Linked DNA regions of Phaeacidiphilus oryzae TH49. The protein of the gene in region 1 interacts with the protein of each later gene in a pairwise test. Links are inferred from orthologs where the notes say so. Each region holds a gene or a part of one and is shown on either strand. Other genes may lie near its edges.

What was found.
Region 2: the proteins of BS73_RS25835 (region 1) and ftsZ interact in binary tests that used the Escherichia coli proteins (3 or more experiments, as listed by UniProt). The link is inferred for Phaeacidiphilus oryzae TH49 from one-to-one orthologs.

The regions. Positions count from the first base shown.
Region 1 is NZ_JQMQ01000005.1:4,999,360-5,014,398, forward strand. What follows is about bases 282-3,251. They hold BS73_RS25835 (rod shape-determining protein), read left to right. Parts: upstream 282-1,238; coding sequence 1,239-2,264; downstream 2,265-3,251. Other genes in these bases: ndk (nucleoside-diphosphate kinase), read left to right, coding at 500-931. Also shown: rod shape-determining protein MreD, read left to right, coding at 3,423-4,175; mrdA (penicillin-binding protein 2), read left to right, coding at 4,223-6,475; rod shape-determining protein RodA, read left to right, coding at 6,577-7,785; BS73_RS25865 (CYTH and CHAD domain-containing protein), read left to right, coding at 7,893-9,785; BS73_RS25870 (TIGR03960 family B12-binding radical SAM protein), read left to right, coding at 9,822-11,771; BS73_RS25875 (hypothetical protein), read left to right, coding at 12,041-12,670; BS73_RS25880 (hypothetical protein), read left to right, coding at 12,778-12,963; BS73_RS25885 (diadenosine tetraphosphate hydrolase), read right to left, coding at 13,039-13,512; BS73_RS25890 (metallophosphoesterase family protein), read right to left, coding at 13,621-14,802. UniProt on the Escherichia coli protein: Forms membrane-associated dynamic filaments that are essential for cell shape determination. Acts by regulating cell wall synthesis and cell elongation, and thus cell shape.
Region 2 is NZ_JQMQ01000005.1:5,614,040-5,629,069, forward strand. Bases 2,186-5,146 are described here. They hold ftsZ (cell division protein FtsZ), read left to right. Parts: upstream 2,186-3,012; coding sequence 3,013-4,281; downstream 4,282-5,146. Other genes in these bases: BS73_RS28725 (cell division protein FtsQ/DivIB), read left to right, coding at 2,186-2,566; pgeF (peptidoglycan editing factor PgeF), read left to right, coding at 4,278-5,024; BS73_RS28740 (YggS family pyridoxal phosphate-dependent enzyme), read left to right, coding at 5,106-5,146. Also shown: putative lipid II flippase FtsW, read left to right, coding at 1-557; murG (undecaprenyldiphospho-muramoylpentapeptide beta-N-acetylglucosaminyltransferase), read left to right, coding at 599-1,711; more of BS73_RS28725, read left to right, coding at 1,859-2,185; more of BS73_RS28740, read left to right, coding at 5,147-5,861; BS73_RS28745 (cell division protein SepF), read left to right, coding at 6,028-6,642; BS73_RS28750 (YggT family protein), read left to right, coding at 6,823-7,107; BS73_RS28755 (DivIVA domain-containing protein), read left to right, coding at 7,180-8,478; ileS (isoleucine--tRNA ligase), read right to left, coding at 8,994-12,170; BS73_RS35605 (TraR/DksA family transcriptional regulator), read left to right, coding at 12,809-13,363; lspA (signal peptidase II), read left to right, coding at 13,631-14,317; BS73_RS28775 (RluA family pseudouridine synthase), read left to right, coding at 14,373-15,030. UniProt on the Escherichia coli protein: Essential cell division protein that forms a contractile ring structure (Z ring) at the future cell division site. The regulation of the ring assembly controls the timing and the location of cell division.

The DNA.
Region 1 (15,039 bases):
GGCTGTCGGACGTCTCCACGGGCACCCTGTGGACGGTCTCCGGGATAGCGATGGGCCTGTGCGTCCTCCTCTGCGGGGTGCTCTCCCGGCCGGGCGCGGTCGCCATCGGCTGGGTGCTCCAGCTGGCGCTGATCGCCTCCGGCGCGGTGGTCGGCATGATGTATCCGCTGGGCGTGGTCTTCGCCCTGCTGTGGTGGGCCTCGGTCTACTACGGCCGCAAGGCCGACCGGGTCAAGGCGGCCCGGATGGCGGCCTACGAGAAGTACCAGGCGGAACACCCGGACCAGCCGGACCGACCGGAACAGCCGGACCAGCCGGACCAGCCGGACCAGCCGGAGCGGCTCGCCCCGGCGAGCCGGCCCCAGGCCGAGGGCTGACCCACCTCCGCTGCCGGCCGGCCCGGCAGGGTGTCCCCTCGCCCGGGCGCTCTGAGCTGGGGGCGATAGGCTCACCGATCATCGCTGTCAGATGTCGGATCGCACCCCCCGGGAGCCCGCACGTGTCCTCGCAGAACTCCTCCGCCCAGCGCACCCTGGTGCTGCTCAAGCCGGACGCGGTGCGTCGCGGGCTGATCGGCGAGATCATCGCCAGGATCGAGCGGAAGGCCGGCTGGCGGATCACCTCGCTCGAACTGCGCACCCTGGACCGCTCGGTGCTGGAGCGGCACTACGCCGAGCACGTCGGCAAGTCCTTCTACGAGCCCCTGGTCGAGTTCATGTCCTCCGGCCCGACCGCGGCCATGATCGTCGAGGGCGAGGAGGTCATCGCCGGGATCCGCGCGCTGGCCGGCAAGACCAACCCGCTGGAGGCCGGCCCCGGCACGATCCGCGGCGACTTCGCGACCATCACCCGGGAGAACCTGATCCACGCCTCGGACTCGGTGGACTCCGCCGAACGGGAGATCAAGGTCTTCTTCCCGGGCCGCGCCTGACGCTCCGTCGGGCGACTTCCGAGCTGGTGGCGGTTTTGTGGCCGGGAACCCGGGTACCGACACGAGCGTCCAAATGTGTGGAGATCTCACCGCGTCCGCCGACAATGGCAGGGAGTGCGCGGGTGATCCACCAACCGGCGCGGCTACCATGGAGGCGGTCCACACCGCTCCCCGCCGACCTCCGGTCGGGCTGTCCGGCATGGCTTTGTGACGGCCCGTCAGGCGGTTCGGACCCACCTCCTCCGCGTACCGCCGCGTCCCCCCATACTCGAGCTCGGGAAGGCCCCCTCATCCCATGGCGAACAACATGTCGTTCATCGGTCGTGACATGGCTGTCGACCTCGGCACCGCCAACACGCTGGTGTACGTCAGGGGTCGCGGGATCGTGCTGAACGAGCCGTCGGTGGTGGCGGTGAACACCACCACCGGCGGAATCCTCGCCGTGGGCGCCGAGGCGAAGAAGATGATCGGCCGCACCCCCGGCAACATCATCGCGATCCGGCCCCTGAAGGACGGCGTCATCGCCGACTTCGAGATCACCGAGCGGATGCTCAGGTACTTCATCCTGAAGATCCACAAGCGCCGCTACCTGGCCCGCCCGCGGGTCGTGGTCTGCGTCCCGTCCGGGATCACCGGAGTCGAGCGCCGCGCCGTCATCGAGGCGTCCTCCCAGGCGGGGGCGCGCCAGGTGCACATCATCGAGGAGCCGATGGCGGCCGCGATCGGCTCCGCCCTCCCGGTCCACGAGGCCACCGGCAACATGGTGGTGGACATCGGCGGCGGCACCACCGAGGTCGCGGTGATCTCGCTGGGCGGCATCGTCACCGCGCAGTCCATCCGGGTCGCCGGCGACGAGCTGGACAACGCGATCATCCAGCACATCAAGAAGGAGTACTCGCTGCTGCTCGGCGAGCGGACGGCCGAGACGATCAAGATGACCATCGGCTCCGCGGCCGCCCTCGACGGCGAGCAGGAGCAGCACAGCGAGATCCGCGGCCGGGACCTGGTCAGCGGCCTTCCCAAGACCGTGGTGATCTCCGCGGCCGAGGTCCGGGAGGCCATCGAGGAGCCGGTCGCCAGCATCATCGACGCCGTCAAGACCACCCTCGACCAGTGCCCGCCGGAACTGGCGGGTGACATCATGGACCGCGGCATCGTTCTCACGGGGGGCGGGGCTCTGCTCAGCGGTCTCGACGAGCGGCTCCGGCGCGAGACCGGCATGCCGGTGCACATCGCGGAGGACCCGCTGGACTCGGTCGCCCTCGGTGCCGGCAAGTGCGTCGAGGAGTTCGAGGCGCTCCAGCAGGTGCTGGACGCCCAGCCCCGTCGCTGACGCGAGGTCAGAAGACGGGCGGCAGCAAGGAACCGCAGCACTTCCGCACCACGAGAAGGGCCCAGCCGAGCGCCGTGAGGGACACACGAGAGAGCAGGCTTCTGCTCGTCCTGCTGGTGGCCATCGCCTTCGCGTTGATCACCGTGGACATCAGGGGCGGTGACACGTCCCCGCTCAACGGTGCCCGGGACGCCGCCGCCGGCGTCCTCGGCCCGGCGGAGAGAGCCGTGGCCGGGGCGGTCGACCCGGTCGGCAACACGATCCGGGCGATCCGGGACTCGGGCGACCACAACGCCCGGCTGCAGGCCCTGGAGCGGCAGAACGCCGACCTCAAGCAGCGGCTGGCCTCCTCCGACCTGGCCCGGACCAGGAACTCGGAGGTGCAGCAGCTCCTCGGGGTGGCCGGCGCGGGCCAGTACACGATCAAGGCCGCGCAGGTGGTGGCGATCGGCGCGGCCCAGGGCTTCTCCTGGACGGTCACCCTCGACGTCGGCAGCGAGGACGGCATCCAGCGGGACGAGACGGTGATCAGCGGGCAGGGGCTGGTCGGCCGGGTGACCACGGTCGGCCCCAGCACCTCCACGGTGCTGCTGGCCTCCGACCCGGAGTTCACCGTCGGCACCCGGCTGGAGGGCAGCAACGAGATCGGCTTCGCCACCGGCCAGGGCGACGGCCCGATGAAGGTCGAACTCCTCAACGGCAACGCCAAGGTGAAGGTCGGTCAGCGACTGGTCACCTTCGGTTCGCAGGGCGACAAGCCGTTCGTGCCGGGCGTACCGGTCGGCACGGTGGAGAAGGTGAACGACACGCCCGGCTCGCTCACCCGCACCGTCCTGGTGAAGCCCTTCGTCGACTTCACCGCCCTGGACCTGGTCGGCGTGGTGATCCAGCCGCCGCGCACCGACCCCCGGGACGCGGTGCTCCCGGCCAAGCCCGCCAAGCCGGCCCCGGCCGCCCCCGCGCCACGCCCAGCGGCTCGCCGGGCGCGACCCCGGGCGCGACCCCGAGCGGCGGCGCCACCCCCAGCTCCTCCGGCACCGGCACCACCACCGCCGGCGCGGTCGGCGGCGCGACCCCCACCGCCTCCCCGACGCACTAGCCGACGCCGCAGCCCGCCCACGCCCCCGGCCCCGCGCCCGAAGAGAGGAAGTCAGGCTCATGCGGATCAACCGCATCCTGCTCGCCGCCGTCCTGGTCGTGGTGGCCCTGGTCATCCAGGTGAGCGTGCTGGCCAGACTCCAGCTCCCCGGCGCCGTGCCGGACCTGATGCTGCTGGTGGTGCTGGCCCTCGCGCTGGTCTGGGGCCCCACCGGGGGCTGCGTCACCGGCTTCTGCGCCGGCCTCCTCGCCGACCTCGCGCCGCCCTCCGACCACGCCGTCGGCCGCTACGCCCTGGTGCTGTGCCTCCTCGGCTACGCCGCCGGGCTGCTCAAGCCGCCCGGCGGGCAGATCCGCTCGGTCCTCACCCCGCTCGCCCTGGTCGCGGTCGCCGCCTTCACCGCCACCCTCCTCTACGCCGGCGTCGGCGCCCTGGTCGGCGACACCGCCGCCCGGCACGTCGGCCTCGGCGGGCTGATCGGCACGGCCGTCCTCTACGACGTGATCCTCGCCCCGTTCGTGGTGCCCGGGGTGATGGCGCTGGCCCGCAGGGTGGAGACGGACCCGGTGGCCCAGGCCGCCGACTCCGGGGCCGGCGGCCCCTCCGGCCGCTCCGGCGGCCTGGCCGGGCGGCTGTTCGGCGCGGCCTCCTTCCGCCGCCGCGAGCGGGCGATGTTCGGCGGCGAGGGCACCCGCACCGGCGGGATCGCGGGCCTCGGCACGGTGCCCGGCTTCGGCAAGGGCCGCTCCGGCGCCTCCGGCAAGCGCGCCGGCACCAGCAGCAGCATGGTTCGACCCGGCAAGCGTCTCTGACCGCCGGCCGCGCAGACCGTCCATTCCTCGGGAGGCAGTGAGAACCCGTGAGCAACATCCCGGAGACCGGCCGCACCAAGCGGGTGACCCTCCGTCTGGTCGTCCTTCAGGTGGTCGTGCTGTCCCTCCTCGCCACCCTCGGCGGACGGCTCTGGTACCTGCAGATCCGCAACGGGGCCCAGTACCAGCAGCAGGCGGCGTCCAACCAGATCCGCCAGGTGACCGTGCCCGCCGTGCGCGGACAGATCCTGGACGCCAACGGCGTGGCGCTGGCCGACAACCAGACCAAGCTGGTGGTCTCGGTCAGCCGCACCTCGCTGCTCACCGCCAAGGACGGCGGCAAGGCGGTCCTGGACCGGCTCGCCCAGGTGCTCGGCATGAAGGCGCAGGACGTGGAGAACAAGGTCCGGCTCTGCGACGCCAACACCCCGCAGCCCTGCTGGAACGGTTCCCCGTACGAGCCGATCCCGGTCACCGACAAGGCGACCACCCAGCAGGCCATGCAGATCATGGAGCGCAGGGAGGACTTCCCCGGCGTCACCGCCGAGCCGACCGCGGTCCGCGCCTATCCCGGCCCGTCCGGCGCCAACGCGGCCCAGATCCTCGGCTACCTCTCCCCGGTGACCCAGGACCAGGTCCAGGCGACCGCGAACAAGACCGGCAAGGCCAAGCTGGCCGCGACCGACTCGATCGGCCAGGCCGGCCTGGAGTCCGTCTACGACTCCGACCTGCGCGGCACCACCGGGACCAACAACCTCGAGGTGGACAACCTCGGCCGGGTCATCGGCGACGCCGGCGGCACCGCCGCCCAGCCCGGGAGCGACCTCGTCACCTCGATAGACGCCCGGGTCCAGGCGGTCACCGAGAAGCAGCTCAACCAGGCGATGCAGACCCTCCGGAAGACCTACGACCCCGTCACCCACGAGAACTTCAAGGCCGACTCCGGGACCGCGGTGGTGATGGACGTCCACACCGGCCGGATCGTCGCCATGGCCAGCGAGCCCACCTACGACCCCAACATCTGGACCGGCGGCATCTCCGCCAAGGACTACGCCAAGCTGACCAGCTCCTCCTCCGACTACCCGCTGCTGAACCGGGCCATCCAGGCGCAGGCGGCGCCCGGCTCGACCTTCAAGGTCATCTCGACCACGGGCGCGATGGAGGCCGGCTACACGGAGAGCGACACCTTTCCGTGCACCTCGTCGATGAACATCGGCGGGCAGGTCTTCAAGAACTTCGAGGGCGAGAACTTCGGCCAGATCACCCTCTCCAAGGCCCTCGAGGTCTCCTGCGACACGGTCTTCTACAACATCGCCTACCAGCAGTGGAAGAAGGACGGCGGCCTGTACGGCAAGAACGCCAAGGACTGGCTCTTCAAGGCCGCCCACCAGTTCGGCCTGGGTCAGCCCACCGGCATCGACCTGCCGTCCGAGGTCAAGGGCCGGGTGCCGGACCGCAAGTGGCACCAGGACTACTGGGACGCGATGAAGGACACCTGGTGCAAGCAGGCGTCCGCGAAGAACAACGACTACCTCACCCAGATCGCCCGCCAGGACTGCTCCGACTTCAAGTACGTCCGGGCCGGTGACGAGGTCAACTATGCGATCGGCCAGGGCGACACCCTGGTGACGCCGATCCAGATGGCCCGGATCTACTCCGCCCTCGCCAACGGCGGCACCCTCTACCAGCCGTCCCTGGCCAAGGCCGTGGTCTCGCCCACCGGCAAGGTGGTCAAGAACATCGCCCCGGTCGCCCAGGGCAGGCTGCCGGACAGCAGGCAGCAGCTGCAGTACATCGACAACGCCCTGGCGGGCGTGGTCACCAGCGGCACCGCGGCCTGGAAGTTCGGCGGCTGGCCGCAGAACAAGATCCCGCTGCACGCCAAGACGGGTACCGCGGAGGTCTACGGCAAGCAGACCACGTCCTGGTTCGACACCTACACCAAGGACTACGCCGTCGTCATGATGATCAGTCAGGGCGGCACCGGCTCCGGCGGCTCGGGCCCGGCCGTCCGCAACATCTACAACGCCCTCTACGGCGTCCAGTCCGACGGCTCGATCGACCCCAAGAAGGCCCTGCTGCCGACCCCGCAGAAGCAGCTGCCGACCTTCCACCCGGACGGCTCGGTGACCGCCGCCCAGCAGGCCGCCTTCAACCGGTCGGTCAGCGCCCACGCCCAGTACCTCAACACGACGGCCCCGGCCGGCGCGCCCGGCACCGTCCCGGCCGCCGTCTGGGCGCTGCCGCCGGACCGCCGCGGCGCCGGCTCCGTACCGACCGGCAGCGCGGCCGTGTACTGACCCGGCCGCGTCCCCGCGGGGCGCCCGCGTCCGGCACCTCCGAGCGGCGCCCTCCGGCCCGGCACCTCCGACCAGCACCTCCGACCAGAAAGCCAACTGCCATGACCGGCACCGGACTGACGACCAGTTACCGGGACCCGCGGTTCGCGCCGCAGCGCGGAGCGGTCGGCCGGCTGCTCGCCCGCGGCTCGGTGCTCTACCGGCTGGACTGGGTGCTCTTCGCCGCCTGCACCGCGCTCTCCCTGATCGGCTCGGTGCTGGTCTGGTCGGCCACCCGCGACCGCACCGCGATCAACCACGGCGACAGCAGCTACTTCCTGGTCCGCCACGTCATCAACATGGTGATCGGGATGGGCCTGTGCGCGGTGATCATCGGCGTCGGGGCGCGCCGGCTGCGCACGGCCGTCCCGTTCATCTACGCCTTCGCCGTGCTCGGCGTCCTCGCCGTCCTCAGCCCGCTCGGCTCGACCGTCAACGGCGCCCACTCGTGGATCGTCCTCGGCGGCGGCTTCTCCATCCAGCCCTCCGAGTTCGTCAAGATCGCGATCACCCTGGGGATGGCGACCCTCCTCTCCGCCCGGGTGGACGCGGGGGAGCGGCAGTTCCCCGACGACCGCGCCGTCCTCCACTCGCTGATCCTCGCCGCCATCCCGATGGGCGTCATCCTGCTGATGCCCGACCTCGGCTCGACCATGGTGATGGTGGTCCTGGTGCTCGGCGTCCTCGGCGTCTCCGGCGCCCCCAAGAAGTGGCTGGCCGGACTGGTCGCGGTGGGGGCGATCGGCGCCTTCGCCGTCGTCCAGCTGCACATCCTGAAGCAGTACCAGATCGCCCGCTTCGCGGCCTTCGCCAACCCGAGCCTCGACCCCTCCGGCGTCGGCTACAACACCGCCCAGGCGCGGATCGCCATCGGCTCCGGCGGGCTGCTCGGCAAGGGCCTCTTCCACGGCTCGCAGACCACCGGCCAGTTCGTCCCCGAGCAGCAGACCGACTTCGTCTTCACGGTGGCGGGGGAGGAGCTGGGCTTCGTCGGCGCCGGCGTGATCATCCTGATCCTGGGCGTGGTCCTGTGGCGGGCCTGCCGCATCGCCCGGCAGGCCGGCGACCTCTACGGCACCCTGGTCGCGGCCGGCGTCGCCTCCTGGTTCGCCTTCCAGGGCTTCGAGAACATCGGCATGACCCTCGGCATCATGCCGGTGGCCGGCATCCCCCTGCCCTTCGTCAGCTACGGCGGCTCCTCGATGTTCGCGGTCTGGGTGGGCGTGGGCCTCCTCCAGTCGGTCCGCGTCCTCCGCCCGGTCTCGGCGTAGCCGTCCGGGGCCGAAAACAGGAGCCCACCCTCCCAGTCGAGCCCTCTCCAGAAAACCTCCGCCACAACCACTGTCGCCGCCGCGGCGACTGAGGCACGCTCGACACCATGGCGACGATCGCATCCGGCACCGACCCCGCCGCACGCGAACCCGAGCACCCCCCGCGCGCCCCCGCGCCCCCGGCTGCGGCTGCGGAGATCGAGCGCAAGTACGAACCCCGCCGCCACCCCCATCACCCCGCGGCGACCCCGCCACCAGCCCCCAAGCGCCGGAAGCACGGCAAGCACCTGAAGCCCGCCGATCCCTCCGCGCCCCACGAACCGTCCCCGCCGCCCCAGCCGCCCCAGCAGTCCCCGCCGCCCCAGCCCGCGCAGCCGGCTCACCCCCCGCAGCTCCCCCAACTGCCCGAGCTCGGCACGGTCCCCGGCGTGAGCACCGTCCGCGAAGAGCCCCACCGCTCCCTGGACGCCCTCTACTACGACACCCCGGACCTCCGGCTCGCCGCCGCCGGCATCACCCTCCGCCACCGCGTCGGCGACGGCCCCGACCAGGACGGCTGGCATCTCAAGCTCCCGCTCGGCACCGACACCCGCGAGGAGCTCCGGGTCCCCGCCGCCCGCAACGGCGTCCTCCCCGCCGCCCTCGCCGACCCCACCGACCGGGACCACGCCAACCCCATCGTCCCCCGCGCCCTCGCCTCCCTGGTCCGCGCCCACACCCGCAACCACGCGCTGATCCCCGCCGTCCGGATCCGCACCCAGCGCACCCCGCGCACCCTTCGCGCCGCCGACGGCACCGTCCTCGCCGAGATCACCGTCGACCAGGTCACCGCCGACGTCTCCGCCGATCCGCGCGGCACCCCCGAGGCGGCGGCGCTGCCCCTCAGATGGTCCGAGGTGGAGGTGGAGCTGGGCCCCGGCGGGGACACCGCCCTCCTCGACGCCGTCGAGGAGCGGCTCACCCAGGAGGGCGAACTCCGCCGCAGCAGCTCCCCGTCCAAGCTCGCCCGCGCCCTCCGGGGCCGCCTCACCACCTCCTCGGTCCGCCCCCGCACCACCCCCCGCAAGCCCGCCGCCGCCTCCGACGGCCGCCGCGCCCAGGCCCCCGCGGGCGCCCCGACCACCGCCGACGTCCTCCTCGCCTACCTCGCCGAGCAGGCCCACGCCCTGGTCGAACTCGACCCCGCCGTCCGCCGCCGCATCCCGGACTCCGTCCACCGGATGCGGGTCGCCGCCCGCCGGCTCCGCAGCACCCTCCGCGCCTACAGCAGCGTCCTCGACCCGTCCGCCACCGCCCTCCTGGTCGACGAACTACGGCTGCTGGGAGTGGAGTTGGGCGCCGACCGGGACCAGGAGGTGCTCGCCGACCGGCTGCGCGCCGCCGCCGCCGAGCTCCCCCGCCCGCTGCTGTTCGGCCCGCTCCGCAGCCGGATCCGGATCTGGGACGCCGCCCGCCGCTCCGGCACCCGCCGCCGAGCCGTCGCCGCCCTGGACCACCCCCGCCACCTCGCCCTGCTGGACCGCCTGGACGCCCTCCTCGCCGAGCCCCCGCTGCTCGAACCGGCCGCCCACCGGCCCGCGCCGAAGCGCCTCCACAAGGTGCTCGCCGCCGAGTACCGCCGGGTCGGCAAGCGCGTCGAACACGCCCTCGACCTGCCGTCCGGCGACCCGGAACGAGACACCGCCCTCCACGACGCCCGCAAGGCGGCCAAACGCGCCCGCTACGCCGCCGAGGCCGCCGTCCCCGCCCTCGGACGCCCGGCCAAGCGGTACCGCAACGCCATGCGCGACCTCCAGGAGCTGCTGGGCGAGCACCACGACTCCGGCGTCGCCCGCGAGGCCCTCCGGGAACTCGCGCTCCAGGCGCACCGGTCCGGCGAGAACGCGTTCACCTACGGCGTACTCCACCAGCGGGAGGCGGAACGGGCGGCCGCGGCCGAGCAGGCGCTGCCCGCCCTCTGGGACCGTGTCCGGGAGGCGGTCGCCGAGGCAGTATCCTGAGTGGTCACCCCGGTACCGAAACGAAAGTCCACCCTCATGCCTGTCGAATCGGTCTTCCCGCGCCTGGAGGCCCTCCTCCCGCACGTCCAGAAGCCGATCCAGTACGTCGGCGGCGAGCTCAACTCGACCGTCAAGGACTGGGACTCCTGCGATGTGCGGTGGGCCCTGATGTATCCGGACGCGTACGAGGTCGGCCTGCCCAACCAGGGCGTCATGATCCTCTACGAGGTGCTCAACGAGCGCGAGGGCGTGCTCGCCGAGCGCACCTACAGCGTCTGGCCGGACCTCGAAGCGCTGATGCGCGAGCACGGCGTCCCGCAGTTCACGGTGGACGCCCACCGCCCGGTGAAGGAGTTCGACCTCTTCGGCGTCTCCTTCTCCACCGAGCTCGGCTACACCAACCTGCTGACCGCGCTGGACCTCGCCGGCATCCCGCTGAACGCCGCCGACCGCACCGAGGACGACCCGGTCGTCATCGCCGGCGGACACGCGGCCTTCAACCCGGAGCCGATCGCCGACTTCATCGACGCGGCGGTCGTCGGCGACGGTGAGCAGGCGGTCCTCGACATCACCGACATCACCCGGACCTGGAAGCTGGAGGGCCGCCCCGGCGGCCGGGACGAACTCCTCCTCCGGCTGGCCAGGACCGGCTCGGTCTACATCCCCCGCTTCTACGACGTCGAGTACCTGGCGGACGGCCGGATCTCCCGCGTCGTCCCCAACCGCCCCGGCGTCCCGTGGCGGGTCTCCAAGCACACCGTGATGGACCTCGACGAGTGGCCGTACCCGAAGCAGCCCCTCGTCCCCCTGGCCGAGACCGTCCACGAGCGGATGTCCGTGGAGATCTTCCGCGGCTGCACCCGCGGCTGCCGCTTCTGCCAGGCCGGCATGATCACCCGCCCGGTCCGTGAGCGCTCCATCACCGGTATCGGCGAGATGGTGGAGAAGGGCCTCAAGGCCACCGGCTTCGAGGAGGTCGGCCTCCTCTCCCTCTCCTCCGCCGACCACTCCGAGATCGGCGACATCGCCAAGGGCCTCGCCGACCGCTACACCGAGGACAAGGTCGGCCTCTCCCTCCCCTCGACCCGCGTCGACGCCTTCAACATCGACCTGGCCAACGAGCTGACCAGGAACGGCCGCCGCTCCGGTCTCACCTTCGCCCCCGAGGGCGGCTCCGAGCGGATCCGCAAGGTCATCAACAAGATGGTCTCCGAAGAGGACCTGATCCGGACCGTCGCCACCGCCTACGGCAACGGCTGGCGCCAGGTCAAGCTGTACTTCATGGCCGGCCTCCCCACCGAGACCGACGAGGACGTCCTCGAGATCGCCTCCATGGCCAAGAAGGTCATCGCCAAGGGCCGCGAGGTCTCCGGGCACAACGACATCCGCTGCACGGTCTCGATCGGCGGCTTCGTCCCCAAGCCCCACACCCCCTTCCAGTGGGCCCCGCAGCTCTCCGCCGAGGAGACCGACGCCCGCCTGATCAAGCTCCGCGACGAGATCCGGGCCGACAAGAAGTACGGCCGCAACATCGGCTACCGCTACCACGACGGCAAGCCGGGCATCGTCGAGGGCCTCCTCTCCCGCGGCGACCGCCGCGTCGGCGCGGTCATCCGCGCCGTCTACGAGGACGGCGGCCGCTTCGACGGCTGGCGCGAGTACTTCTCCTACGACCGCTGGATGTCCTGCGCCGACCAGGCCTTCGCCGGCACCGGCGTCGACGTGGACTGGTACACCACCCGCGAGCGCTCCTACGAGGAGGTCCTCCCCTGGGACCACCTCGACTCCGGCCTCGACAAGGACTGGCTCTGGGAGGACTGGCAGGACTCCCTCGAAGAGGTAGAGGTCGAGGACTGCCGCTGGACCCCGTGCTTCGATTGCGGCGTCTGTCCTGCAATGGACACGACAATCCAAATCGGCCCCACCGGCAAGAAGCTGCTCCCCCTCGCGGTCGTGAACAGCGGCCCGAGCAGCGCCGATAGCTGACGTCGCAACTGCCCCAGGACGCGCTCGCCGAGGCGACCGAAGCCGAGGCGAGCGCGCTTCTGGCTGCGCTGGGCGCGGGAAAGCCCGCCGAGCCACGCCGGCCTGGGCGGCCCGCTCGGCCTTTGCCGCAGTCCGGCGAGCGCCCACACATCCGCAGCCGGATCGAGTGGGTCTGAAGTTCGCTCGCGGCTGGCGGAAGCGTGGCCTCGGCGGTTGCGGTGACGGAAATCGGCTCGTCGAAGTCGGGGTGTCAGCGCCAGGATGTCCCGGTGAGTACCGCGCCGCGCCTGACCTCCGACAGCTACGAGCGGCTCGTCGCCAGCCTGCGCGGCCGAACCGTCGTCGCGGTCGCCTACTTCGTGCTGATGGCCGGAGACGAAGGCACCGATCCCGACGCGTGGGACTACGGCGCGTGGCACGAACCCACGATGGGCGTCGAGCTGGTCATGGACGACGGCCATACCTATTCGGCCGTGTGGGGCAGCACGTTCGATTACTACGGGGTCGAGCTCCACTCGGCGCCTATGCGCGAGTTCCTCTCTTACATCGACGAGCCGGGTGGGTCGGCACGCGTCGCGGTCGCGGATCACCCCCTCTGGGCCGGGATGGTGTCCGCCCCGATCGAGTCGTGCCGCATCCAGTGGTGCGGCGAGGAGCACGGCGCGCCGACTCCGGTGCCGGCGGCCATCCACCTGCGGAGCGCCACCGGTCAGGTGTGGGTCGCTGCTGGCCGCTCGGCCACTCACGGGCCTGACGGACCGGGGCCGTTCCACTTGGGCACCGACGACGTGCTCGTCATCTTCGACGCGGAGATCGCCGAGCGCGCCGGACTCGGAATCTGTCGCGTCACCCAGCCGTCGGCGTCGACCTCCAAGGAGAACCGGAGCGGGAGGCGGTGACGGCGGGAGGTCCGGGCCCGGTTGGCACTCGGGCTGGGGGCCTCAGGCCCTGGGAGGCCCCTGTCGGATCGGCGATTCTGGCCGTGGAGTCAGTCGGGGAGGTTGCTATGTGGATCTATGTCGGCATGATTCTGACAGGAGCCTTCATCAAGTTCGGGTTCGACGTCGCCTGGGTGCCCTGGCTGCTGATGGGGCTTGGTGGGTGGGGGCTCGTATACAAGTTCCGGCAGCCCAAACCGCACCATATCCGGGGAGAGAAGAGCAGCTTCATAGAGGAACGCCACGACTTCTAAGCCCTCGTGACTCCCAGCGCTCCCGGGACGTCTCGCCGTCGTGGACGTTCATCCAGCGGTCAGGTGGTCAGCTGGTCAGGTGGTCAGTCGGGTCAGTTCCTCGGTGATCGCCTGGCGCAGGCCGTCGTGGTGGGCGCCGAGGGCGTAGCGCGGGTCGGTCCACCGCTGGGTGGGGTACAGCCAGACGGGCTTGCGTATGAGGGCAGTTGGTTCCCAATCGTAGCGGGGCCACACGTGGGCGTGGAGGAAGGCGTCGGCGTTTCCCAGAATCTCCAGGTTGATCCGGCGGAAGGCCGGGTCCAGCCTGCCGCAGGCGCGTTCGACGGCCGCTCCCAGCTTCTCCATGTCGGCGAGGAAGGCCAGCCGCTTGGGCTTCGGGAGCTCGGAGAGCCGTTGCACCGAGGGGTCATCCACCAGGAGGACCGCGTATCCCGGGAGGAACTGCACGTCACCGATGACCGCGAACCCTGCCGTCAACCTGGCCAGGACAGTGGGATTCGCGCCCCGAAGCGCGCTTCCGATCCGGTCCCTGCGCCAGTCGTCGGCCATGACCGGCGACCCTAGCCTCATGTCCGCGCGATCGGGAAGAGCCCTCCAGCGCAGGGACGGGACGCGCTCGCCGAGGTCGTCAGGGCGCCGGCGAGCGCGTTTTCGGGGTCAGTGGCAGGTGCCGGTGCCGGAGTCGCTGTACTGGAGGGATGTGGAGTCGAAGCCGGGGCCGGGCTGGACCGGCTGGTAGTCCCAGCTGTAGCTGTGCGGCTTGAGGGTGAGCTTCATGCCGCCGAAGGCGCTGGCCTGGGCGGTGACCACGTTGGGGTTGTCGTAGTGGCCCGGGGTGCCGGCCAGGGTGTCGAGGGCCTCGCCGCCGGAGCCGACGATGAACTCCGGGATGCCGTGGGCCGGGTCGTACTGGCCGGCCGGGTTCATCGGGCGCAGCCGCGCGTAGGCGTGCTCGTGGCCGTTGAGGACGAGCGTGGCGTGGTGCTGGTAGAGGAGCTTCCACCAGGCGTCGGTGGCTCCGCCCTCGACGCCGCCCGCACCGGGGGCGGAGGCCGGCACGGTGGCCGTCGAGGCGGTGGTGGCGCTGAAGGCCGGCTGGTGCCAGTAGGCGATGGTGCAGGGGTGCCGGTTGGCGGCCAGGTCCTGGGAGAGCCACTGGGTCTCGCGGGCGAGGAGGCCGCCGTCCGTGGTGGAGCAGTCGTGCTTGAAGGCGTCCGAGTCGCACTCGGCGTTGAGCGAGACGATGTGCCAGTTGCCGAGGTTGTAGGAGTACCAGCCCTGGTCGTCGGCGGTGTCGTCGCCGGCCTGGCCCTGGGCGTTCGGCGTGCCGGCCTGGTCGTGGCCATTGAAGTAGCCGAAGTAGCCGGCGCCGTTCTGGCCGGCCTCGTTGTCGCCCTTCTTCGTGTACGGGTAGTACTCGTGGTTGCCCGGCGCCGGGCGCTCGAGCATCTTCAGGCCGCCCCAGGCCTGTTCGAAGGACTGCTCGAAGTCGGTGAGCTTGCCGACCTGGTACTGCTCGTCGCCCAGCAGCGCCACGGCGTCCGGGTGCATGGCCTGGGCCTGCTTCGCGGTGGCGAACTCGGCGCTCATGCCGCCCAGGGTGGCGCTTCCGCACTTGAGCGAGGCCGGGTTGGCGGCGTTCTCGGCGTCGTCGGGCTCGCATGCGATGTCGCCGACGGCCGCCAAGGTGTACGAGGCCGCGGCCGTGGCCGAGGCCGCGCTGTGCTGGGCGTACGGCCAGTCGTCGTCGCCGTGGTTCGCGGCGGCGACGGCGGTTCCGGTGGCCGCGAGCAGGGCCAGCCCGAGAGCGGCGGAGGAGAGCTTGGTGGCACGTCTCATGTGAGGAGTCCTTAGACGGGGACTTGGCCAACGGAGACTAATTAGTCGCCCTAAACAGTTGCAGCAAACTCGTCCTGTCGGTTCGGTGAACTCTGGGCGCGGTCCTACCCGAGCGCTGCGCTTCTCGCCGCGTCCGGACGGGTTAGCCCCGGCGTGGAAGACCGCGCCTCGCGCGGTGGCCTGCATGAGGATGAGGCGGTGAGCGATTCGTTTCCGCGTGTCCGCGTACGTGGGGGA
Region 2 (15,030 bases), 620 kb from region 1 along the record:
TGTACGCGCTGGCCTCCGGCGGGCTGTTCGGCACCGGGCTCGGCGCCTCGGTCGAGAAGTGGGGACAACTCCCCGAGCCGCACACCGACTTCATCTTCGCGGTGACCGGCGAGGAGCTCGGCCTGGCCGGCACCCTCTCCGTCCTGGTGCTCTTCGCCGCCCTCGGCTACGCCGGCATCCGGGTGGCCGCCCGGACCAAGGACGACTTCGTCCGGTACGCCGCCGGCGGGGCCACGACGTGGATAATCTCTCAGGCGATCATCAACGTCGGGGCCGTGCTCGGCCTGCTGCCCATCGCCGGCGTCCCGCTGCCGATGTTCTCCTACGGCGGTTCGGCGCTGCTGCCCACCATGTACGCGGTGGGGATGCTGCTCTGCTTCGCCCGGAACGAACCGGCCGCGCGGGCCGCGCTGACCGCCCGCCGGGACCGGTCGGGCGGGCTGCGGGCCCGCTTCGGCCGCCCCGGACGGCAGTCCGGCCGCGGGCCCGGCCGGGAGGACGGGCCGCCCAGGCCGCGCGACGGTGGCGGTATGCGTCCCGTCGGTGGCAGCCGATAAGGTCGGTCCGGTCAACGCCCAGAGGGAACAGGTGGATTTCGGTGCATGTCGTTCTCGCCGGCGGGGGGACCGCCGGTCACATCGAGCCCGCGCTCGCCCTCGCGGACGCACTCCGCAGGCGCGACCCGACCGTGGGGATCACCGCGCTCGGTACGGAGCGCGGCCTGGAGACGCGCCTGGTCCCGGAGCGCGGGTACGAACTCGCCCTGATCCCCGCCGTCCCGCTGCCGCGCAAGCCCACGCCGGAGCTGATCACGGTGCCCGGCCGGCTGCGCGGCACGGTCAAGGCGGTCCAGGACGTCCTGGAGCGGACCAAGGCGGACGCGGTGGTCGGCTTCGGCGGCTATGTGGCCATGCCGGCCTATCTGGCCGCCAAGCGGGCCGGGGTGCCGATCGTGGTCCATGAGGCCAACGCCCGCCCGGGCCTGGCCAACAAGATCGGCGCCCGGTACACGGACTTCGTGGCGGTCTCCACCCCGGACAGCAAGCTGCGCGACTCCCGCTACGTCGGGATCCCGCTCCGCCGGTCGATCGCCACCCTGGACCGGGCCGCGGCCCGCCCGGAGGCGCGCCACTACTTCGGCCTCGACCAGCGGCTGCCCACCCTGCTGGTGACCGGCGGCTCGCAGGGCGCCCGCCGGCTCAACGAGACCATCCAGGCGGTGGCGCCCCGGCTCCAGCAGTACGGGGTGCAGATCCTCCACGCGGTCGGCCCGAAGAACGAGCTGCCGATGATCCAGGACGTCCCCGGCATGCCCCCGTACCGCCCGGTGCCGTACCTGGACCGGATGGATCTGGCGTACGCCGCCGCCGACATGATGCTCTGCCGGGCCGGCGCGATGACCGTCGCCGAGCTCGCTGCGGTGGGCCTGCCGGCCGCCTTCGTACCGCTGCCGATCGGCAACGGCGAGCAGCGTCTCAACGCCCAGCCGGTGGTCCGGGCGGGCGGCGGACTCCTCGTCGACGACGCCGAGTTGACGCCGGAGTGGGTGCTGGCGCATGTGCTGCCGGTGCTCACCGACCAGCAGCGGCTGTGGGACATGAGCCGGGCGGCCGCCGAGTTCGGCCGCCGGGACGCCGACGAGCTGCTGGTGGGGATGGTGTACGAGGCGATCGCCCGCAACCAGCAGGGGAGCCGGCGGGTCCGTGGCTGACCTCAGGTACGGCGAGCGGCCGGCGGGGGACGCCGGCGGCTCCGCCCTGCCCGGGGCCGCGGCGGCCCGGGCGGCCCCGGGGGCCCGTCCGAGGACGGCGAGGCCCCCCGCCCGCCCCGGCTGCGGCTCTCCCGGCGGGGCCGGGCCGTGGTGGGGGTCCTGGCGCTGGCGGTGCTCGGACTGATCGCCTGGGCGGTCCTCCTCTCGCCGCTGCTGGCCCTGGACTCGGTCGCGGTCTCCGGCACCGGCCCGGGGCTGACGCGGGCCCAGGTGCTGGCCGCGGCCCGCCCGCCGTACGGCACCCCGCTGCCCCGGGTGGGCACCGACGCCATCCGGCAGCGGGTGGCGAGGCTGCCCCGGGTGGCCTCGGTGACGGTCTCCCGGGGGTGGCCGACCGGGCTCAGAATCGCGGTGGTGCGGCGTACCGCCGTGGCCGCGCTGGACTCCGGCCGGGCCGGGAGCGCCGGCCGGTACGCGCTGGTGGACTCCACCGGCGTGCGGTTCGCCACCGAGGACCGGCCGCCGGCCGGAATCCCGGTGCTCCGGATGGAATTGACCGCCGCGGGCCGGAACGAGCTGGACGTCATCCCGGAGCGGGAACTGGTGGACGGAGCGGTGCGGGTGGCGGGCGATCTGCCGGCCGCGGTGCGCGGCAAAGCCTCGTCCGTAGAAGTCCGTTCATATGACGATATTGAACTGCGGTTGCCCGGCGGGGTGTTGGTCAAGTGGGGGAGCCCGGCGGCGGGTTCGCGCAAGGCGCAGGTGCTGACCGCGTTGATGCGCAGTCAGAAGTCCTCCGTTCGGAATACGTTCTACGACGTATCGGCTCCGGACGCGCCGGCCGTCGGAGGCTGAGCGGACGTCCTCGAATGGACTTTCCCGAGTGTTCGCGACACCTCGGAAAGACCGGGCACGATCTGTTGCCATTGTGCCAAGGCAAGGCCAACTCCCTTGGCACGATTGCCTGGTGAGGCGGCATGTGCCAGTGGACGGGCGGGGTGTTGACGGGACCGGGGTGGCTCCCCGAGTCTTGTCAGTCACCCCGGGTACGCATACGGGTCATTGATCACATAGGCTCAAGAAAAAACGGGAGACTCGGCGTGTCCGTTGCTACGGACTCTTGCCGCGACCTACTGTCCTGTACCAACAAGCGTGCTGGAGCAGGGCACCTGAGTAGGCATAACCCTAAACCTCAGGGTTAGGGTCCGGGTCGGGACTCCCGCCCCAGTCGGCAACTGCCGATCCGGCTCCATCACGGGGGACCGGACGGCATAGAACATCCGAGGCGAGAGGCCTTCGACGTGGCAGCACCGCAGAACTACCTCGCAGTCATCAAGGTCGTCGGCATCGGCGGCGGCGGCGTCAACGCCATCAACCGGATGATCGAGGTCGGGCTCAAGGGCGTCGAGTTCATCGCGATCAACACCGACGCCCAGGCGCTGCTGATGAGCGACGCCGACGTCAAGCTGGACGTCGGCCGGGAGCTCACCCGGGGCCTCGGCGCGGGGGCCAACCCGGACGTCGGCCGCAAGGCCGCCGAGGACCACCGGGAGGAGATCGAGGAGGTCCTCAAGGGGGCCGACATGGTCTTCGTCACCGCGGGCGAGGGCGGCGGTACCGGCACCGGCGGCGCGCCCGTCGTGGCCAACATCGCCCGCTCGCTGGGCGCCCTGACGATCGGCGTGGTGACCCGTCCGTTCACCTTCGAGGGCCGGCGCCGGGCCAACCAGGCCGAGGACGGCATCGCGCAGCTGCGCGAAGAGGTCGACACCCTCATCGTCATCCCCAACGACCGGCTGCTCTCCATCTCCGACCGCCAGGTCTCGGTCCTGGACGCGTTCCGCTCGGCCGACCAGGTCCTCCTCTCCGGTGTCCAGGGCATCACCGACCTGATCACCACCCCGGGCCTGATCAACCTGGACTTCGCGGACGTCAAGTCCGTGATGTCGGACGCCGGTTCCGCGCTGATGGGGATCGGCTCGGCGCGCGGCGAGGACCGGGCGAAGGCGGCGGCCGAGATGGCCATCTCCTCGCCGCTGCTGGAGGCGTCCATCGACGGCGCCCGCGGCGTCCTCCTCTCCATCTCCGGCGGCTCCGACCTCGGCCTCTTCGAGATCAACGAGGCCGCCCAGCTGGTCAGCGAGGCGGCGCACCCGGAGGCCAACATCATCTTCGGCGCGGTGATCGACGACGCCCTCGGCGACGAGGTCCGGGTGACCGTGATCGCCGCCGGCTTCGACGGCGGGCAGCCGCCGGCGATCCAGCGCGACCCGGTGGTCAAGTCGGAGCGCTCGCAGAGCGATCGGGGCGCCGGCGCGGGAGCCGACCGCGGCAACGGGTACGAGCGCGCCGGCTCGACCGCCGCCGGCGGAGCCTCGGCCTCCCGTTCGTACACCCTCGGCAGCGTGCCGCGGCCGGAGGAGCAGCAGCCGGCGCAGCCCCCGGCGAGCCCGCGCCCGGTCGAGCCGGTGGCCGGCCCGGTCCCGCCGCAGCCGGCGGTCCCGCCGTCCCGCCCGGCGTACGTGGACACCCCGGCCGAGGAGCTGGACGTCCCCGACTTCCTGAAGTGACCGCGCCCGAAGTGATCGGGGAGCGGGCCGACCTCGCAGGTGCTCACTTCGCCGCCACCAACCGGTGGGGCGGGGTGAGCACTTCGCCGTGGGGGGAGCTGAACCTCGGCGGGGCCGTCGGCGACGAGCCGGCCGCGGTACGGGAGAACCGGCGTCGGGCGGCCTCGGCGCTGGGCCTCGACCCCGCGGCCGTGGTCTGGATGAACCAGGTGCACGGGCGGGAGGTCGCCGTGGTGACCGAGCGTCAGCCCGAGGGCAGCGCGCCCGAGGTGGACGGAATCGTCACCGATCGTCCCGGTCTGGCGCTGGCCGTGCTGACCGCCGACTGCACCCCCGTCCTGCTGGCCGACCCGGACGCGGGCGTCACGGGCGCCGCCCACGCCGGGCGCCCGGGGCTGGCCGCGGGGGTCGTCCCGGCCACCGTCGAGGCGATGGTGGCGCTGGGCGCGCGGCCCGGCCGGATCGTGGCCAGGACCGGGCCGGCGATCTGCGGCCGCTGCTACGAGGTGCCGGCGGAGCTGCGGGCGGCCGTGGCGGAGGCGGTGCCGGCGGCGTGGTCCACCACCTCCTGGGGGACGGCCGCACTGGACATCCCGGCGGGTGTCCGGGCCCAGCTCACCGCCGCCGGGGTGGCGGACATCCGGCTCTCCCCGGTGTGCACCCTGGAATCCGAGGGGTATTTCTCCTATCGGCGGGCCTCCGCGACGGGGCGTCTGGCGTCCTATGTGTGGCTGGCTCCCTGAGGCGGATCCCCACCGGCTCCGGGGCGCCCGCATGGCGCGGGAATCGCGCGCGCATGCGAAAATCCTTGCACTGTGAGTGAGATGACACCCGACAGGGACCCCGCCGCGCGCCTCGCGGAGCTGCGCGGCAGCCTCGCCGCCGTGCGGCGGCGGATCGACGAGGCCTGCGACACCGCCGGCCGCCCCCGCGACGAGGTCGCGCTCATCGTCGTGACGAAGACCTATCCGGCCTCCGACGTCCGCCTCCTCTCCTCGCTCGGGGTGACCGAGGTCGCCGAGAACCGCGACCAGGAGGCCGCAGGCAAGGCCGCGGCGACCGCTGATCTCCCCCTCCGCTGGCATTTCGTCGGCCAATTGCAGACCAACAAGGTGCGTTCGGTGGCGGGTTACGCCGACCGAGTGCATTCCGTGGACCGCCTCCGGCTCGTCGAGGCCCTTTCGAACGCGGTGGAGAAGAGCGGGCGCGAACGGCCTCTCGGCTGCCTGGTGCAGGTCGCACTGGAGAAGGAGGGGGCCGTCGAGGGCGACCCCGTGCACCATCGCGGCGGAGCCGCTCCGAACGAAGTCGCACAACTCGCCGATGCCCTTGCTGCCGCACCAGGACTGCGACTTGACGGTGTGATGGCTGTCGCACCGCTCGTCGGCCGGTATGCCGGTAATCCGCGCGCCGCGTTCGAGAGGTTGGCGGAAATCGCAACCGCCGTACGGGAGGCGCATCCGACTGCCACGATGGTTTCGGCTGGCATGAGCGGTGACCTTGAGGAGGCCGTTCTTGCTGGTGCGACACATGTGCGCGTCGGGAGCGCGGTACTCGGCGTGCGCCCGCCCCTCGGGTAACGTCACCGGTTAGAAGATCAGACTACTGACAGACCAGTACAAAACAGACAACTTGATGCCCCATCGGATGTGGGGCAGCTAACCGTGGATCGTGGGAACCGCCCCTGCCGGGGCGGGGTCTGTGCCGGTGACGGAGCCGATCCACCACAGAGCGGAGGACAGGAGTATGGCCGGCGCAATGCGCAAGATGGCGGTCTACCTCGGCCTCGTGGAGGACGATGGTTACGACGGCCAGGGGTACGACCCCGACGACGAGGACTACGGTCCCGAGCCGGAGCCGGTGCGCACCGGACCGACCGAGGAGATCCCGCAGCAGCAGCCGGCCGCCCAGCCGCGCCCCGCGGCCGCGCCCGCTCCGGTGGCCGCCGCCCCAAGTGCCGCAGTTGCCCCGGTTCGTAGCGAATCGCCCAGGATGGCTCCCGTGTCATCCATCACACCAGAACGCCGCCACATCGAGAAGAGCGCATCGGTGATCATGCCCAAGGCCAGCTCGGAACGGGACGCGTACCGCATCACCACGCTGCACCCACGCACATACAACGAGGCCAGGACCATCGGGGAGCATTTCCGCGAAGGTACACCGGTGATCATGAATCTGACGGAGATGGACGACATCGACGCCAAGCGCCTCGTAGACTTCGCGGCTGGACTGGTCTTCGGCTTGCATGGAAGCATCGAGCGGGTGACACAGAAGGTCTTCCTGCTGTCTCCTGCTAACGTCGATGTCACGGCGGAGGACAAGGCCCGTATCGCCGAGGGTGGGTTCTTCAACCAGAGCTGACCCCGGCGCTGCGGAACGATCAACCCGCGTGGTTCGTCAGACATCGAGGACTGCGGAACCGCGAGGGGCCAAAGCCGGACGCGCAGCGTCAAACTGACAGACCGACAGCAAGGCAGCAAGGCAGCTTATGATTCCGCGGGCGGGTGGAACCCACGGGCGGAGCAGGGAGAGGGGTGAGCGATGAACGTCTTCCTCGAAGTCGTGTACATCGCGCTTGAGGTCTTCCTGATCCTCCTGCTGTTCCGCCTGGTGGTGGACTGGGTGTTCCAGTTCGCCCGCGGCTGGCGGCCGAAGCGGGGCATGGTGGTCGTGCTTGAATCCACCTATACCGTGACGGACCCGCCACTCAAGCTTCTGCGGCGGTTCATTCCGCCGTTGCGTCTCGGGGGCGTGGCGCTCGACCTGTCCTTCTTCGTACTGATGATCATTGTCTGGATCCTGATCTCCGTCGTAGGCGGGCTGTGACCGAATGACCGAAGCGATGCACAGAAACCGAGCAGCCCGCCGTTGTGCCGACGATCACGTTGAGGTGAAGAGATGCCGTTGACCCCCGAGGACGTTCGGAACAAGCAGTTCACGACCGTCCGCCTCCGCGAGGGCTATGACGAGGACGAGGTCGATGCCTTCCTCGATGAGGTCGAGGCGGAGCTGACCCGGCTTCTGCGGGAGAACGAGGACCTGCGCGCCAAGCTGGCCGCGGCGAGCCGTGCGGCCGCCCAGAACCAGCAGCGCAAGCCCGAACCGCAGGACCAGCACCAGCGTCCGGGCGGTGCCCCCGTCCCCGCCGCCATATCCGGCCCGCCGGCCCCGGGCCAGCAGGCCGGGCAGCCGACCCAGGCGATGCCGCAGATGCCGCAGCAGATGGGCCACCCCGGCCCGCCGCAGCTGGCCGGCCCGCCCCAGCTTCCGGGCGCCCCGCAGCTGCCCGGCCCCGGCGGCCACGGCCCCGGCCCGATGGGCGGCCCCGGCGGTCCCGGCCACCACGGTCCGGGCCCGATGGGCGGCCCCATGGGCGGCCCTGGTCAGCAGCACCAGCAGCAGCTTCAGCAGCACCAGCAACACCAGCAGCCCCACCTGCCGCAGCAGCAGCAGGGTGGCGGTGACAGCGCCTCCCGCGTGCTCGCCCTCGCGCAGCAGACCGCGGACCAGGCCATCGCCGAGGCGCGTTCCGAGGCCAACAAGATCGTCGGCGAGGCCCGCAGCCGCGCCGAGGGTCTGGAGCGGGACGCCCGCGCCAAGGCCGACGCGCTGGAGCGGGACGCGCAGGAGAAGCACCGCGTCGCGATGGGCTCCCTGGAGTCCGCCCGCGCCACGCTGGAGCGCAAGGTCGAGGACCTGCGCGCCTTCGAGCGCGAGTACCGCACGCGGCTGAAGTCCTACCTGGAGACCCAGCTGCGCCAGCTGGAGAACCAGGCGGACGACTCGCTCGCCCCGCCGCGCACCCCGGCCACCGCCTCGCTGCCCCCGGCGGCCTCGTCCATGTCGTCGATGTCTCCGGTCGGAGCGTCCCCGATGGGCGGCCAGACCTTCGGTGGCAACCAGAGCTTCGGCGGCGGCTCGGCCTCCGGCCCGAACGCGGGCGGCAACGGCGGTCCCAGCTTCGGCGGCTTCTCCGGCGCGGGCTCCTCCGCGCAGCAGCACGGGGCGGCCGGCGGCAACGGTCGCGGCGGCGTCGGCGCCCAGAACGGCGGCGGCCCGACCGGTGGCGGCCAGCAGCAGATGGCTCCCACCATGACCCAGCCGATGGCGGCGGTCCGCCCGCAGCCTCCGCAGCCGATGCAGCAGGCCCCGACGCCGATGCGCGGCTTCCTCATCGACGAGGAGAACGACAGCTGAGGACGTCGCCCCGACCCCTCACCGAAGCGCCCCGGCCTCCCCGGCCGGGGCGCTTCGGCGTTCCCGGTACCGCCGCGAGGCAGCGCCGCAGGCGCGAGTATGAGGCGCGGGGCTGTGACATCAGCGACTCTGCCGCGGGACGTGCCCGGTAGCGCCCCGGGCGCGGCGCCGCAGGCGCGAGTAAGGGGCGCGGGGAACTGCGCGCCCAGGCGGCTACGGCGCTGGACTCGGCAACGGCCACCGGGTTGCAACCCGAACTCCGTACCCGACTGCGGCGCTGCGCCCGGGGCGGGGCGCCGCAGGCGCGGGTAAGGGGCGCGGGGAACTGCGCGCCCAGGCGGCCGCGGCGCTGCACTCGGCAACGGCCACCGGGTTGCAACCCGAGCTCCGTACCCGGACTGCGGCGCTGCGCCCGGGGCGGCCAGGCGGGGTCCGGGGCGGCCAGCCCCGGGAAACGGGAAGGGGCGGGGCCGGGGCGAGGCGCAAGATACCCCGGCCCCGCCCCGCCCCAGTGGCTACGCCTTGCGCAGCCAGAAGGACACCGCGAGCCCCTCGTCGGAGAACTCCCGCTCGGCCCAGTCCGGCCGGCCCTCCGCGCCGGAGAACTCCACCGCCAGCACCTCCTCCGCGATCAGCGCGGAATGTGCCGCCAGCGCCTCGCCGGTCTCCTGCGACGCCGCCCGGTACCGCAGCACGATCCTGTCCGCGACCTCGAGACCGCTGCCCTTCCGCGCCTCCTGCACCTGCCGGATGAAGTCCCGGGCCAGCCCCGCCAGCCGCAGCTCCGGCGTGACCGCCAGGTCGAGCGCCACCGTCGCGCCCGCCTCGCTGGCCACGGCCCAGCCCTCCCGCGGGGTCTCCGTGATGAAGACCTCCTCCGGGGAGAGCGAGACCGTCTCGCCGCCGACCAGGACCTCCGCCGCCCCCGACTCCCGCAGCGCCGCGCTCAGCGCCGCCGCGTCGGCCGCCGCGACCGCCTTGGCCACGTCCTGCACGCCCTTGCCGAACCGCTTGCCCAGCGCCCGGAAGTTCGCCTTGGCGGTGGTGTCGACCAGCGACCCCCCGACCTCGGCCAGCGACTCCAGCCGCTCGACGTTCAGCTCCTCGGCGATCTGCGCCCGCAGCTCTTCGCCCAGCGCCTCGTACCCCTGGGCGGAGACCAGCGCCCGGCTGAGCGGCTGCCGGGTCTTGACCCCGGACTCCGCCCGGGTCGCCCGCCCCAGCTCGACCAGCCGTCGCACCAGCGCCATCTGCTGCGACAGCGAGCGGTCCACCAGCGTCTCGTCGGCCTCCGGGTACGCGGCCAGGTGCACGGACTCGGCGGCGTTCGGCGCCACCGGCACCACCAGGTCCTGCCAGACCCGCTCGGTGATGAACGGGGTGAGCGGCGCCATCAGCCGGGTCACCGTCTCGACGGCCTCGTGGAGGGTGGCGAGCGCCGCCGGGTCGCCCTGCCAGAAGCGCCGCCGGGCCCGCCGGACGTACCAGTTGGAGAGGTCGTCGACGAAGCCGGAGAGCAGCTTGCCGGTGCGCTGGGTGTCGTAGTTCTCCAGCGCCGCGTCGACCTCCTTGACCAGCTGGTTGAGCTCGCTGAGCACCCAGCGGTCGAGCACCGGCCGCTCGCTCGGAGCCGGGTCGGAGGCGCTCGGCGCCCAGCCCGCCGTACGGGCGTAGAGCGCCTGGAAGGCGACGGTGTTCCAGTAGGTCAGCAGGGTCTTGCGGACGACCTCCTGGATCGTCCCGTGCCCGACCCGCCGGGCCGCCCAGGGGGAGCCGCCGGCGGCCATGAACCACCGCACCGCGTCGGCCCCGTGCCGGTCCATCAGCGGGATCGGCTCCAGGGTGTTGCCCAGGTGCTTGGACATCTTCCGGCCGTCCTCGGCCAGGATGTGCCCGAGGCAGACCACGTTCTCGTACGAGGAGCGGTCGAAGACCAGGGTCCCGACCGCCATCAGGGTGTAGAACCAGCCGCGGGTCTGGTCGATCGCCTCGCAGATGAACTGCGCCGGGTAGCGCCGCTCGAACAGCTCGGTGTTCCGGTACGGGTAGCCGTACTGGGCGAACGGCATCGAGCCCGAGTCGTACCAGGCGTCGATCACCTCGGGGACGCGCACGCTGGTCTCGGCGCAGCCGGCCGCCGGGCAGGTGAACGTCACGTCGTCGATGAACGGCCGGTGCGGGTCCAGGTCGGTCAGGTCGCGGCCGGCCAGCTCGCCCAGCTCGGCCAGCGAGCCGACGCAGGTCAGGTGGCCCTCGCCGCAGCGCCAGATGGGCAGCGGGGTGCCCCAGTACCGGTTGCGGCTGAGCGCCCAGTCGATGTTGTTGTTCAGCCAGTCGCCGAAGCGGCCGTGCTTGACCGTCTCCGGGAACCAGTTGGTCCGCTCGTTCTCCCGCAGCAGCTCGTCCTTGACCGCGGTCGTCCGGATGTACCAGGACGGCTGCGCGTAGTAGAGGAGCGCGGTGTGGCAGCGCCAGCAGTGCGGGTAGCTGTGCTCGTACGGCAGGTGCTTGAAGAGGAGGCCGCGCGCGTCCAGGTCGGCGACCAGGTCCTCGTCCGCCTTCTTGAAGAACTTGCCGCCCACCAGCGGGAGTTCGGGCTCGAAGGTGCCGTCGGGCAGCACCGGGTTGACCACCGGCAGACCGTAGGACTTGCAGACCCGCATGTCGTCCTCGCCGAAGGCGGGGGACTGGTGGACCAGGCCGGTGCCGTCCTCGGTGGTGACGTAGCCGTCGTTGACCACGAAGTGGGCGGGGGAGTCGAAGGAGATCAGCTCGAACGGCCGCTGGTAGGTCCAGCGCTCCATCTCGGCGCCGGTGAAGGACTCGCCGGTGGCGGTCCAGCCCTCGCCGAGCGACTGCGCCAGCAGCGGCTCGGCGACGACCACCTTCTCGTTCCCGTCCGTGGCCACCACGTAGCGCACCTCGGGGTGGGCGGCGACGGCGGTGTTGGAGACCAGGGTCCACGGCGTGGTCGTCCAGACCAGCAGCGCGGCCTGCCCGGCCAGCGGGCCGGAGGTGAGCGGGAACCGCACGTACACCGAGGGGTCGACGATGGTCTCGTAGCCCTGGGCCAGCTCGTGGTCGGAGAGGCCGGTGCCGCAGCGCGGGCACCACGGGGCCACCCGGAAGTCCTGGACCAGCAGCCCCTTGTCGAAGATCTGCTTGAGCGACCACCACACCGACTCGACGTAGGACGGGTTCATCGTCCAGTACGCGTTGTCCAGGTCGGTCCAGTACCCCATCCGGCGGGTCAGCGCCTGGAAGGCGTCCACGTGCCGGGAGACGGACTCGCGGCACTTCTCGTTGAACTCGGCGACGCCGTAGGCCTCGATGTCCGGCTTGCCGCTGAAGCCGAGCTCCTTCTCCACCGCCAGCTCGACCGGCAGGCCGTGGCAGTCCCAGCCGGCCTTCCGGGGGACGTGGTAGCCCTTCATGGTGCGGTAGCGGGGGAAGACGTCCTTGAAGACCCGGGCCTCGATGTGGTGGGCGCCGGGCATGCCGTTGGCGGTCGGCGGGCCCTCGTTGAAGATCCACTCCGGACGCCCCTCGGTCTCCTCCAGGGTGCGCTGGAAGATCTTGTTCTGCTCCCAGAAGGCGAGGATGCCGTGCTCCAGCTCCGGCAGGTCGACCTGCGCCGGAACGGCGCGGTAGCCGGGACCGCTGGGGGTGGGGGTCGGGTCGCTGGTGGTCATGGGCGCTGATCTTCCTCCGGCGGACGAACTCTGCTCCGACGGAGGGACGAGAACACCGCTCCTGCAGCGGCGGGCCCGCGGTACCACCCTCCTTGACCGCGATACGGGCCGATGCCCGGTCACGGCCCCCTCATTGGGGTTTGCGGTCGGTTCTACTCGCCCCGGGCGGGGCTTTCCTCCGACGGCTCCGGGGTGATCTTCCCGCCCGCGCACGCCCCCGGGCTCACACCGTCCCCGGGTCGCTCATGGCTGCGTTCGGAGGTACTCCTCCCCATCCACGCCTCGCACGGGCAGTCTACAGGTGCGCGGGGCGTGCGCCTGACGCGCCGTCCGATGATCGTGACTCGGGGCGATTATCGGGTCACGATCTGGGCACAAACTCGTCAGGTCGCAGACGGGGCCTGCCGGATGCCCGCCACGGATGGCTAGGGGGATGTCCGGTATGTCTCGTTGTGATGCGATTTCCAACGAATTATCGTTCCGGCACTGCGTCGCGCATCGCTGCGCGGCGTTCAGCAGTGTCCGGAGCCAGTGCGAAGTCGTCTAAGGGGTCGTGAAAAGCCATGGCGGACAAGGCAATGAGCGGTTGCGCGGCAGGCCGTGCGGGGACGCCTTTGGTCGACCCGGGGGAGGGGACCGTGACCCGGCGCAAGACCAGTACCAGCACGAGCAGGCCGACGGCGCGCAGTCGTACGACACGCGCCGCCACCGGCGCCCGTGCCGGGAGGACGGCCGCGGGAGCGGCCTCCTCCGGCGCCGCCGCCCCGGCCCAGCCGCTCGCCGAGCGGCCGTCGGATCCGGCGGCGCTCCCGGTCCGTCCCGGGGAGGACCCCTGGACCCAGACCGAGATCGACGAGCTGATCGCCGGGCTCACCGGCGAGGCCGACCGGCTGCGCGAGGAGATCCGCACGGCGGAGCTGGCGATCAGCGGGCTGATGCGCGACTCCGGCGACGGGGCGGGCGATGACCAGGTGGACGCGGGCACCAAGAACATCTCCCGCGAGCACGAGCTGGCGCTCACCAACAACGCGCGGGACATGCTGGCGCAGACGGAGCGGGCGCTCACCCGCCTCAGCACGGTCGCCTTCGGCGCCTGCGAGTCCTGCGGCGGCCCGATCGGGAAGGCCCGCATGCAGGCGTTCCCCCGGGCGAGCCTCTGCGTGGAGTGCAAGCAGAAGCAGGAGCGCCGCTGACCACGCCCGCCCCGGCGCAGCGCCGAAGGCGCAAGTAAGGGGCGCGGGGAACTGCGCCGCCGACCAGGCAGGCTGCCGCACCCGGCAACGGAGAGTGGGTTGCAACCCAGTCGCCGTCGCCGGGTGCGGCGCCGTGGCCGGCCGGGCGCGCAGTTCCCCGCGCCCCTGGGTTTTGCGGCTGCGCCGCGACAACCCCGGGGCGCAGCCCCGCGGCGCCCGCCGCCCGCGCAGCGCACCGCGCTCGCGCTACCCTTGCCGCACCACCCGATACGTCTCGCGGAGCGCATCATCAGTACGCCAGGCACACCGGATTCGGATCAGCAGGCGCCCGAAGACGCCCCGGCACCCCCCGCCGGCGCGTCCCGCGCCATACTGCGGCGCCGCCGGATCGGCATCCTTCTCGCCGTCGCCGCCTTCGCCTACCTCCTCGACCTCGGCAGCAAGATGCTCGTGGTCGCCAAGCTGGAGGGGCACGACCCGATCCGGGTGATCGGCGACCTCCTCGAGTTCCAGGTCATCCGGAACTCCGGAGCGGCGTTCAGCATGGGCCAGGCGATGACCATCGTCTTCACCGCGATCGCCGCCGCCGTGATCGTGGTGATCTGCCGGCTCGCCCGCAAGCTGTACAGCCTGCCCTGGGCGATCGCCCTCGGCCTGCTGCTCGGCGGCGCCTTCGGCAACCTGACCGACCGGGTCTTCCGCTGGCCGAGCGTCTTCCGCGGCGAGGTCGTCGACTTCATCTCGGTGAAGCACTTCGCGGTCTTCAACCTGGCCGACTCGGCCATCGTCTGCGGCGGCATCCTGGTGGTCCTGCTCTCCTTCCTCGGCACCAACCCGGACGGCTCCACCCACCGCGAGGCCGGCAAGCCGGGCGACCAGCCGGGGCAGTCCGACGGCCCCTCCGCACAGAGCAAGGACTCCGGCGGGGCGGCCTCCGCCGAAGCCGCGGGCTGACCTCTCCGCCCACCTCCGCGACGGGACGTCCCAGCTCTCCGGCATACTCGACCGGGTGAGCACCGTTCCGCAGATCCGGTCCCTACCCGTGCCCGACGGCCTCGAGGGCGAGCGTCTCGACGCCGCCCTCGCCCGCATGTTCGGCTTCTCCCGCACCAAGGCCGCCGAGCTCGCGGCATCGGGCAAGGTCACCCTGGACGGTGCCCAGGCGGGCAAGTCCGAGCGGGTCACCGCCGGCTCCTGGCTGGAGGTCGAGATGCCGGCCGAGGCCGCCCCGGTGGAGGTCGTCGCCGAACCGGTCGAGGGAATGCGGATCGTCCACGACGACGACCACCTGGTGGTCGTCGACAAGCCGGTCGGCGTCGCCGCCCACCCCAGCCCCGGCTGGACCGGGACCACCGTGGTCGGCGGGCTGGCCGCGGCCGGCTACCGGATCGCCACCTCGGGCGCCGCCGAGCGCCAGGGCGTCGTCCACCGCCTGGACGTCGGCACCTCGGGGCTGATGGTGGTCGCCAAGTCCGAGCTGGCGTACGCGAACCTCAAGCAGCAGTTCCGGGACCGGGTCCCGGACAAGCGCTACCACACCCTGGTCCAGGGCCACCCGGACCCGCTGAGCGGAACGGTGGACGCGCCGATCGGCCGGCACCCCAGCAACGACTGGAAGTGGGCGGTGACCGCGGCCGGCAAGCCCTCCGTCACCCACTACGACCTGA